DNA from 3 places in the Bradyrhizobium sp. I1.14.4 genome. Region 1 is predicted to be linked to each of the others. Evidence: riboswitches for the same ligand, from Rfam matches in the RefSeq annotation. Region 1 holds a riboswitch; each other region holds the start of a gene.
What was found. Region 1 has a riboswitch for cobalamin ahead of ABIB78_RS00180 (TonB-dependent siderophore receptor). Riboswitches for the same ligand answer to the same signal wherever they lie in the genome.
Positions count from the first base shown of each region.

Region 2: it holds a riboswitch for cobalamin, as region 1 does, so the genes downstream of both, ABIB78_RS31650 (DUF1636 family protein) here and ABIB78_RS00180 (TonB-dependent siderophore receptor) in region 1, are expected to answer to the same signal.
Region 3: it holds a riboswitch for cobalamin, as region 1 does, so the genes downstream of both, ABIB78_RS21190 (TonB-dependent receptor) here and ABIB78_RS00180 (TonB-dependent siderophore receptor) in region 1, are expected to answer to the same signal.

Region 1 is NZ_JBNDLA010000001.1:38,616-41,889, forward strand. It holds gene ABIB78_RS00175 (CobW family GTP-binding protein) at 1-845, shown strand, start outside; cobalamin riboswitch at 944-1,139, shown strand; gene ABIB78_RS00180 (TonB-dependent siderophore receptor) at 1,245-3,274, shown strand, end outside.
Region 2 is NZ_JBNDLA010000025.1:9,556-12,829, reverse strand. It holds gene cobW (cobalamin biosynthesis protein CobW) at 1-890, opposite strand, end outside; gene ABIB78_RS31650 (DUF1636 family protein) at 887-1,261, opposite strand; cobalamin riboswitch at 1,353-1,561, opposite strand; gene cobO (cob(I)yrinic acid a,c-diamide adenosyltransferase) at 1,598-2,251, shown strand; gene ABIB78_RS31640 (cobyric acid synthase) at 2,263-3,274, shown strand, end outside.
Region 3 is NZ_JBNDLA010000010.1:75,562-78,835, reverse strand. It holds gene ABIB78_RS21190 (TonB-dependent receptor) at 1-1,699, opposite strand, end outside; cobalamin riboswitch at 1,876-2,073, opposite strand; gene ABIB78_RS21185 (FecCD family ABC transporter permease) at 2,186-3,229, shown strand; gene ABIB78_RS21180 (ABC transporter ATP-binding protein) at 3,226-3,274, shown strand, end outside.

The DNA of each region.
Region 1 (3,274 bases):
AGGGCCGGCGCATCGCCGCCGTGGTCAATGACTTCGGTGCGATCAATATCGATGCGGAGCTGATCGCGGGCGCCAGCGATGGCGTGGTCAGCCTGAGCAATGGCTGCATCTGTTGCACGCTGGAGGGCGATCTGCTGCGCACGCTCGCCACGCTGCTGCGGCGTGATCCGCGTCCCGAGTTTATCGTGATCGAGACCAGCGGGATCGCCGATCCCGCCGACATCGTGCGCAACCTGATGGATCCCGTGATCTGGAAGGAGGCGCCGCTGGAGACCGTGCTATGCGTGGTCGACGCGACGCAGCCTGTGGCCATGCTGAACGATGCGCTGCTGCGGTCGCAGCTGCGGGCGGCCGATGTGGTTGCGCTGAGCAAGGTCGATCTGGCCGATGCCGCCGCGTGCGCCGCAGTTCGCGACGCCGTGCGGGCGGTGCGTCCGGCGGCCGCGGTGGTCGATGCGCTGCATGGCGAGGTGCCGGCAGCGTTGCTGTTTCCGGCGGATCTCGATCATTTGCCGACGCCGCGCGAGACCGTGCCGCGACGGCCGGCATCCGAGCGCTTCGAGACACTGAACTGGACCTCGGAGCGGCGGGTGCTGCTGCCGCGCTTGCAGCAGGCGATTGGCCGGCTGGCGCCGAAGCTCGTGCGGGCGAAGGGATTGTTCGAGACGGTGGAGCAGCCCGGCCGGTTGATGGTGTTTCAACTCGCCGGCGGACGCGCGACACTGGCTGCGGGCGGCGTGCCGGCGCCCGGCGTGCCGCGCACGCGAATCGTGTTCATCGGCGAGATGGGTATGCTCTCGCGCGCCGAGATCGATGAGATCATGCAAGGATGTGTCGAAGTCTAATGAAGCGAGCCGCTGGTCTGTTGTGACGCGGCAACCACGCTGATCTCGTAAAGCATGCGTGCGACGATCGCATCGAATTGACAGCCCTGCCTGCGACACCTATCGTTTCTGCCGACGGTTCCCTTCGGGGATCAAAAGGGAATGCGGTGCGAGGGTAATCCCAATGCCGCAGCTGTCCCCGCAACTGTAAACGGCGAGCCTTTCGTCAATTTGCCACTGGGCTGTCAGGCCCGGGAAGGCGTCGACAGGCGATGACCCGTGAGCCAGGAGACCTGCCGTCAGTCGTGGTCACACGCGAGCACATCGGGCGGGGCGTCCTGGTGGGATCGGAGCACTGCCTTTCGGGCAATGCGCCAGTCCGCGTTCGCGGTGACGTGCCACGTTACCGCGAGTCGTTTCATGTCTCCGTCCTCCTCCGTTGCGCGCCGATGGCGCCTCGGTCTCGTTTGCTCCCTGTCATCGCTGCTGCTGCTGCCGGCCGAAGCCGGAGCACAAACACCTCCGCCAACCAGGCTCGATCCAATCGAGGTCTCGCCCTTGGCCTCCGCAAAGCCAAAGCCCGCGGCGCGAAGCAGCAACACGGCCGCCGCGTCGCGGCCACGCGCCCGACCGGCATCGACTGCGGCAACCGGCGGCATACCGCGCGCCGCGGCCTCAGGCACATCGGGGCCGGTAGCGCCGACGCTCAATGCCACCACGCAGGGAGGTACCGGCAGCCGTCTCAATTTGACGCCGCTGCAGACGCCGGCCAGCGTCGAGATCATCACCTCGCAGACCATCGCCGAACGCGGCCAGCATAATGTGCTCGATGCCGTCACCCAGAACGCGGCCGGGTTCATCGCAACGCCGGCGCCCGGCAATGGCGGCCTGTCGTTCAGCACCCGCGGTTTCACCGGCAGCAACTCGGTGATGACGCTGTATGACGGCACGCGCTTCTATATCGGCTCCGGTACCCTGACGTTCCCCTACGACACCTGGTCGACGCAACGCATCGAAGTGCTGCGCGGCCCGGCCTCGGTGCTGTACGGCGAAGGCGCGGTCGGCGGCGTCATCAACGTGATCCCGAAAAAGCCGCTCAACACGTCCTATAACGAGGCCGAGGTCTCGCTCGACAGCAACATGACGCGACGGCTCTCGGTGGACAGCACGGGTCCGATCAATCCCAATGTGTCCTATCGCATCAACGCCACCGGCAACGTGTCGGACGGCTGGGTCGATCGCGACAAGACCTCGAATGCGGTGGTCTCCGCCGCCGTGCGCGTGCAGGCCTCCGACAACCTCGCCTTCACGCTCTCCGAGGATTACGGCGACCGTAGCCCGTCGCGCTATTTCGGCACGCCGCTGATCAACGGCTCGATCCAGGATGCGCTGCGCTTCAATAACTACAACGCATCTGACAGCGCGATCCGCTATCAGGACGGCTGGACCCAGTTCAAGACCGAGTGGGATGTCGCCGACGGCATCAAGGTCAACAACACGATATATTACCTGACCAGCGAACGGCACTGGCGCGACATCGAAAACTACACCTGGAATCCGAAGACCCAGCTGATCGATCGCTCCAGCTATGTCGAGATCTTCCATGACCAGAAGCAGCTCGGCAACCGGATGGATGCGACCTTCAGCGGTCACGTCTTCGGGCTTGCGAACCAGTTCGTTGCCGGGTTCGACGTCAACCGGATCGACTTTACCCACACCAACAACTCGCCCTATGGCGGCGCGTCGTCGGTCAATCCTTACGTGTTCGACCCCGGATCGTTCTTCGCGACGACCACCGCGACCGTGCCGGGCTTCAACGCGATCGTCAATCAATACGCGCTGTTTGCCGAGGATCGGCTGTCGTTGACCGATCAATTGTCGCTCGTCACCGGCGTCAGGTACGATCGTCCCGAAGTCGATCGCACCGATTACAAGACGCCTGCGAACAGCTTTGACGTCTCGCTCTCGGGCACCAGCTGGCGAACCGGGTTGGTCTATGAGCCGATCAAGAACCTCGCGTTCTATGGTCAGTACGCGGTCGGCGTCGATCCGGTCAGCAATCTGATCTCGCTGTCGACCTCGCAGAAGACCTTTCAGCTCGCGACTGGCAAGCAGACCGAAATCGGGGTCAAGCAGTCGTTCTGGGGCGGCCGCGGCGAATGGACACTGGCGGGCTATGAGATCGTCAAGACCGGCCTGACCATTGCCGATCCCGGCAATCCCACCGGCCCGGCGCTGCAGATCGGCCAGCAATCCTCCCGCGGGGTCGAAGGATCGATCGGGCTCGCGCTGAACGACGGCTGGCGCGTCGACGCCAATCTTGCGCTGTTGCGCGCCAGATACGACAACAACAGCCAGGTGGTCGGCGGCAAGATCGTCAGCTACAACGGCAATGTCCCGGTCAACGTGCCGCAGCAGGTCTCGAACGTCTGGCTGACCTGGGACTTCGC
Region 2 (3,274 bases), on a different contig from region 1:
CGCATCGGTTTGCCCTCGACTGCAATGTAACCCTTTGCGCGCAGCACATTCTGCTCGCGCGCCAGCCCCTTGATCGACGTGACCAACGCATCGATATCCGCGATCTCGGGAAGATCGATCACAACGGAATTGAAATCGTTGTGTTCGTGCTCGTCCTCGCCGTCGTGGTGAGACGGCCGCGACGCGAGGTCATCCTCCGCCGCGGCACCGAGCCCCAGGATCACGCGCGCGTCGATCGCGCCATCAACGACAGGTAACATCGGCACCTCGCGCGGCATTTCAGCTGCGATCAGCGCCTTGGCCGCCTTGATCCCCGCCGCCCCTGCGAGATCGGCCTTGGTCAGCAGCACGATGTCGGCGCATGCGATCTGGTCCTCGAACACTTCCGACAGCGGCGTCTCGTGGTCGAGATTCTCGTCCGCAGCCCGCTGCGCATCCACCGCGGCTGGGTCCGGCGCGAAGCGGCCGGCCGCAACGGCCTCGGCATCGGCCAACGCGATCACGCCGTCGACCGTGATCCGCGAACGGATCTCCGGCCAGTCGAACGCCTTCAGCAACGGCTTCGGCAGCGCGAGCCCCGATGTCTCGATCACGATGTGGTCTGGCCGCACGCGCCGCGCCAGCAATTGCTCCATGGCCGGGATGAAATCGTCGGCGACGGTGCAGCAGATGCAGCCATTGGCGAGCTCGACGATGTTCTCGGTCGGGCAATTGGCGTCGGCGCACGACTTCAAGATGTCGCCGTCGACGCCTTCGCTGCCGAATTCATTCACCAGCACCGCAAGCTTCTTGCCACTGGCATTCCGGATCAGATGCTGGATCAGCGTCGTCTTGCCGGACCCGAGAAAGCCGGTCACGACGGTGACCGGAACCTTGGCGAGCGTGGTCATTCTGCGGCCTCCGGCACGACGGTGATGGGTGGAATGCGGGCAAGCGATTGCTTGCGAAAGATTTCCGGACGGCTGCGCCATGGCACAATGCCGTCAGGCGCCGCCGCATAAGCGGAGGCGCCGGCAATCACATCCCGGGCATTGGCTTCGGAAAGTCGGCCATAGACATAGGACCACCGCCCCGGCGCGCTGAGCGCGACCGAGCAACCCTGGCTGCAGGCTGACAGGCATTCGACGGGAACCAGATTGACGTCATCGGGCACGCCGGCCTCAAGAAGCGCGGCGTGCAGGCGCGCGCCAGGCGCAGTCTCGCCTTCCGCCGGCGTTTGGCCGGCGCGACAGGTGACACAGACATGAAGAGTAACGCTCATCGCCCTTCCTGGATTGACTGCGGGAAGCGATGAGGCACACGAACCGGTGGACAGGTTCGTTCCCCGTCGCGGAACACCCCGTCCGCCGGTCTCACAACATGCTGCGTTGGCAGGTCTCCCGGCTTGCGGAGCAGGATTTCTCCCTTTGATGCCCACCTTCCCGACTCCATATGGAATCAGTGGCTTGGGCATCTCTCCGGTCACGGTCGCGGGGGCGGCTGCGTTTCAGGCCCACTTTGGGCCCTATCGCATTCCCTCTTCGCCTGTCGTAGGACAGGAACCAACGCGGGCCCACCATTCGTCCAAGCCTCGCACTTGTCAAGCCGAAGGAACGTGATGATTTCTGATGGAAACGACGCCGGGAATGGCACCGTCGGCACCGACCCATCGCTCGATGCGCGCCATGCGGCCAAGATGGCGAAGAAGAAGGTCGCCCGCGACAAGATCATGGCGACCAAGGGCGGTGAAAAGGGCCTGGTCATCGTTCATACCGGCGCCGGCAAAGGAAAATCGTCCTCGGCCTTCGGCATGATCGTGCGCTGTGTGGCGCATGGCTTTCCCTGCGCCGTGGTGCAATTCATCAAGGGCGCCTGGGATACCGGCGAGCGCCGCCTGCTGACCGGGCATTTCGGCGATCTCTGTCAATTCCACGCGATGGGCGAAGGTTTTACCTGGGAGACGCAGGATCGCGCGCGCGACATCGCGGCCGCCCAGGCCGGCTGGGAAAAGGCCAAGCAGCTGATCGCGGACCCGAGCTTGCGCATGGTGGTGCTCGACGAGATCAACATCGCGCTGCGCTACGATTATCTTGCGGTCGCCGATGTCGTCGACTTCCTGACGACGTCGAAGCCGCCAATGACTCATGTTGTGCTCACCGGGCGCAATGCCAAGGACGAATTGATCGAGGTTGCAGATCTCGTCACCGAGATGACGCTGGTCAAGCATCCGTTCCGATCCGGCATCAAGGCCCAGGCGGGCGTCGAGTTCTGACTGACATCACCATGGCGCGCGCATTGATGATCCAGGGAGCCGGCTCGGACGTGGGCAAGTCGCTCATCGTCGCGGGCCTCGCGCGCGCCGCCAGACGGCGCGGCCTGCACGTGCTGCCTTTCAAGCCGCAGAACATGTCGAACAACGCCGCCGTGACCGTCGACGGCGGCGAGATCGGACGCGCGCAGGCATTGCAGGCGTTCGCCGCCGGCGTCGAGCCGCACACCGACATGAACCCGGTGCTGCTGAAGCCGGAAACCGATGTCGGAGCGCAGATCATCGTTCACGGCAAGCGCGTCGCGACCGCCCGCGCGCGGGAATATGCCGGCATGAAACCGTCATTGATGGGCGCGGTGCTTGAGAGTTTTGCGCGTCTGAAGGCGCGCGCCGATCTGGTGCTGGTCGAAGGCGCCGGCAGCCCCGCCGAGGTCAATCTGCGCAAGGCCGACATCGCCAATATGGGCTTTGCGCGCAGGGCTGACGTCCCTGTGGTGCTGGTCGGCGACATCGACCGCGGCGGCGTGATCGCGCAGCTCGTCGGCATCAAGACGGTGATCGATCCGGAGGATGCCGCAATGATCCGGGGCTTCGTCATCAACAAATTCCGTGGCGATCCGACGCTGTTCGACGACGGCTACCGCCTGATCGAAGCCCGCACCGCGTGGCGCGGCTTTGGCGTGCTGCCCTGGTTCGTCCGCGCCGGCGAGCTTCCGGCTGAAGATGCGCTCGGACTCGGCGACGCGCGCAAACCCGGCCAGTGCAAGATCGCCTTTCTGGCGTTGTCGCGGATCGCCAATTTCGACGATCTCGATCCGCTGAAGCTCGAGCCCGGCGTCGATCTCGTGATGGTTCGTCCCGGCGAAGCCATCCCGGGTGATGCGCGGCTGGTCATCCTGCCCGGCTCGAAATCGACCCGCGGCGATCTCGCCTTCCTGCGTGCGCAAGGCTGGGACATCGATCTCCTCGCGCATCATCGCCGCGGTGGCCATGTGCTCGGTCTGTGTGGCGGGTACCAGATGCTCG
Region 3 (3,274 bases), on a different contig from region 1:
CCATCAGATAGACGCTGGTCTGGACCTGAAACAGGTCGGTCTTGACCCGGAAGCCGCCCTCGACGTCCTGCGAGGTCTGGGTTTTGAACTGGAAGTTCTGCGGGATCGGGGCGAAAGTCAGCGGGTCGAATGACGGACCCGACGCCACGCGCTCGTCGACATCTGGCGTGCGGAATGCACGCGCCGCGCGGCCGAACACCGAGAAGGTGTCGGTCAAGCGATGCTCGGCACCGACATGCAATGCGTACTGCGTCTCGTTGCTGTCGAGCGGCGCTGCCTGCGTGTCGAAGGCAAAGGGCGCATTCGGATCGTAGCGATCACGTGCCGAGACGCTCGTGTTCTGGACGCGTGCACCGTAGGAGAAGTCGGTCGTCGGCAACAGGCCGATTGTGTGCTGCCAGTAGCCGGCTACGGTCTGCTGCTCGATGTTGTAGATGTGGAACGGGTCCACGCCCTGATAGGCGCCGCGCGCCTCGCGGAACGTCGAATCGTAATAGTCGATGCCGGTCAGGACCGTGGACGGCATCCCCAGCATCAAATTCTTGACGCTGAGACGCGGCGTGAGCGACCAGGTCTCCAGCGCGGCATCGTTGTAAGTCGACGCGAAGCTGATGGTCGGCACCGTGCCGAAAAAGCCGCTCTGGGTGTCGCGCTGCCGCCAGCCGCCGTCGATGATGAAGTCGACGCCGTTCATCAGCGTCCTGGTGAAGCCGGCGGTGACGCTGGCGGTCTGCTGGTTGGCGTAGTCGAACGGCGTGGCGGCACCTCGGCGATCGGTGAGCAGCTCGTTGACGCCGATCGACGGATCGACCAGCCGCCCGCCGGGCAGGCCGAGCTTCTGGTCGCTGCCGGTGACAGTCAGGAAGGCGGTGAAATCGGGCGTGGTGTAGTTGATGTTGCCGACGGCATTGCGCTGGTCGAGCGCGTTGTTGACGCGGTAGCCGTCGGACTTGATGCCGTTGCCGTAGAACGAGGTGGACCATGGCCCCGAATTGAGCGCGGCGGAGACGGCGGCCATGCGGGTGTTGAACGAGCCATATCCGGCCTCGGCTCTCATCGTCGCCGGCGGACCGCCGGCGCCGGTCTTGGTGACGATATTGACCACGCCGCCCACCGCGTTGTCGCCGTAGAGCACCGCGCCGCTGTTGCCGCGCGTGATCTCGATGCGCGCGATCGAATCGAGCGGGATCGTGGTGAGATCGAAGCCGGCCTTGTCGACGTCGTTGAGGCGGCGGCCGTTGAGCAGGAACAACGTATTGTCAGTGGCGAACGCGCCGAAGCCGCGCAGATCGACGGAGGTCTTGGCGCCGTTCGGTCCCCCGTAAAGCGACTGCAGCTGGACGCCCGGCACCTGTGCGAGAATCTCGGGCAGCGATTGCACCGGCGAATGCGCGATGTCGTCGGCCGTGATCACGGTCGAGGCGGATCCGACGATGCCGGCAAACTGGCGGCCGCCGCCACCGGTGCCACCCGACCCGGTGGCCGTGCCGGTCCCTGTCGTGCCCGGTCCGCTCCCACTGCCCGAGTTGTTGCTCTGCGTGGTACCCGGCGCCGGGCGGCGTGGCGCCGGCGCTTCGTCCGCGGCCGGCCTGGCGCGGGTGACGTTCTGGTCGCCCGGCTTGGTGACCTCGATGGCCGGCAATTGATCGGGCGACTGCTGCGCCCACGCAGCGGAGGCAAGGATTGCCGGCGCGACCATCGTCGACGCGAGCAGAAGCGCGCGTCGCCGATGGGAAGGGAAGGAAAACATCAGCGAGACCTCGGTAACGTCAGTGGTACGTCACCGCGGACCAGTCTCACCATCGTGCTTGCAGCCTCAGGTGCTTGCAGCCTCAAGTGAAGCTAATGCCTGTACTCCCCGACCGGCATCGTCGCGTGTGACCACGGCTGACGGCAGGTCTCCTGGCTCGCGGGCCGTTACCCTTCGTCGCCTTCCCAGGACCGAGATTCCCAGTGGCCTGTGACGAAGGATTCACCGCATACAGTTGCGGGGGCAGCCGCGGCCTTGGGGAAGTTTCCCCGCACCGCATTCCCTTTTCATCTCATTAAAGAACCGTCATGTTCATCTAGGGTTCGGCCGGGCAGCAAAGTCAATCCGGCGGAAGTCGGGCAACGGCCGCACGGCCACGGTTTTTGTCGAGTGTCGCTTGTCTGCCACGGCGATCGCTGTAAGAGCATGGATCCAATGAGCGTGCAGGATTTTGCCTTGGCGGCCGAGGTCGCGGCGCGGCGCCGGTGGGGCGCCACCGCGGCGCTGCTCGCACTCGTGGTCCTGCTGCTGATGCTCTCGCTCGGCATCGGTCCGGTGCGGCTGTCGCCGCTTGCGGTGATCGAGGCGCTGTTCGGCGGCGGCAGCGACGTGGCGCAGGTGATCGTGCGCGAGATCCGGCTGCCGCGCACCATTCTGGCGTTTGCGATCGGCGGTATTCTCGGCCTGTCCGGCGCGGCGCTGCAGGGCTTGCTGCGCAATCCGCTGGCCTCGCCGTCGCTGTTCGGCGCGCCGCAATCGGCGGCATTCGGTGCGGTGCTGGTGATCGCACTCGGCCTCGCTGACGTGCGCTCCTACGCGCTGCCGGTGGTGGCGATCGTCGCCGCGTTCGGCTCGGTGTTCGCGCTGCTCGCGATTGCCGGCCGCAATGCCGGGCTGTTGATCCTGATCCTGGCCGGGCTCGCGATCTCGAGCTTTGCGGGTGCTGCGACGGCGTTGGTGATGAACCTCTCCAGCAATCCCTTCGTGGTGCTGGAGATCGCATTCTGGCTGCTCGGCTCGCTGGAGGATCGCAGCTTTCAGCACGTGGCGCTGGCGTTGCCTTTCATCATCGCAGGCGCCGCCATCCTGCTGAGCCAGGCGAGCGCCTTCCGCGCGCTGACGCTCGGCGAGGAGGCAGCACAGAGCCTCGGCGTCGATGTCGGGCGCCTGCGGCTCACCGTGATCACGGGCGTGGCGCTCGGCGTCGGCGGTGCGGTCGCGGTCACCGGCACCATCGGCTTCATCGGTCTGGTCGCGCCGCATCTGATGCGACCGGTGATCGGTCACGATCCGGCGCGGCTGCTGGTGCCGAGCGCGCTCACCGGCTCGGCGCTGCTGCTCGCGGCCGATATCGCGGTGCGCATCATCCCCTCGACCTCGGACATCAAGGTCGGCGTGCTGACCTCGATCATCGGCGTGCCGTTCTTCCTCTATCTGATCATGCGCGAACGCCGCGCGCTCGGCGGAGGCGTGGCATGATGCTGCTCTCCGCCGCCGCTCTCAATGCCTCGCTCGGCAGCCGCA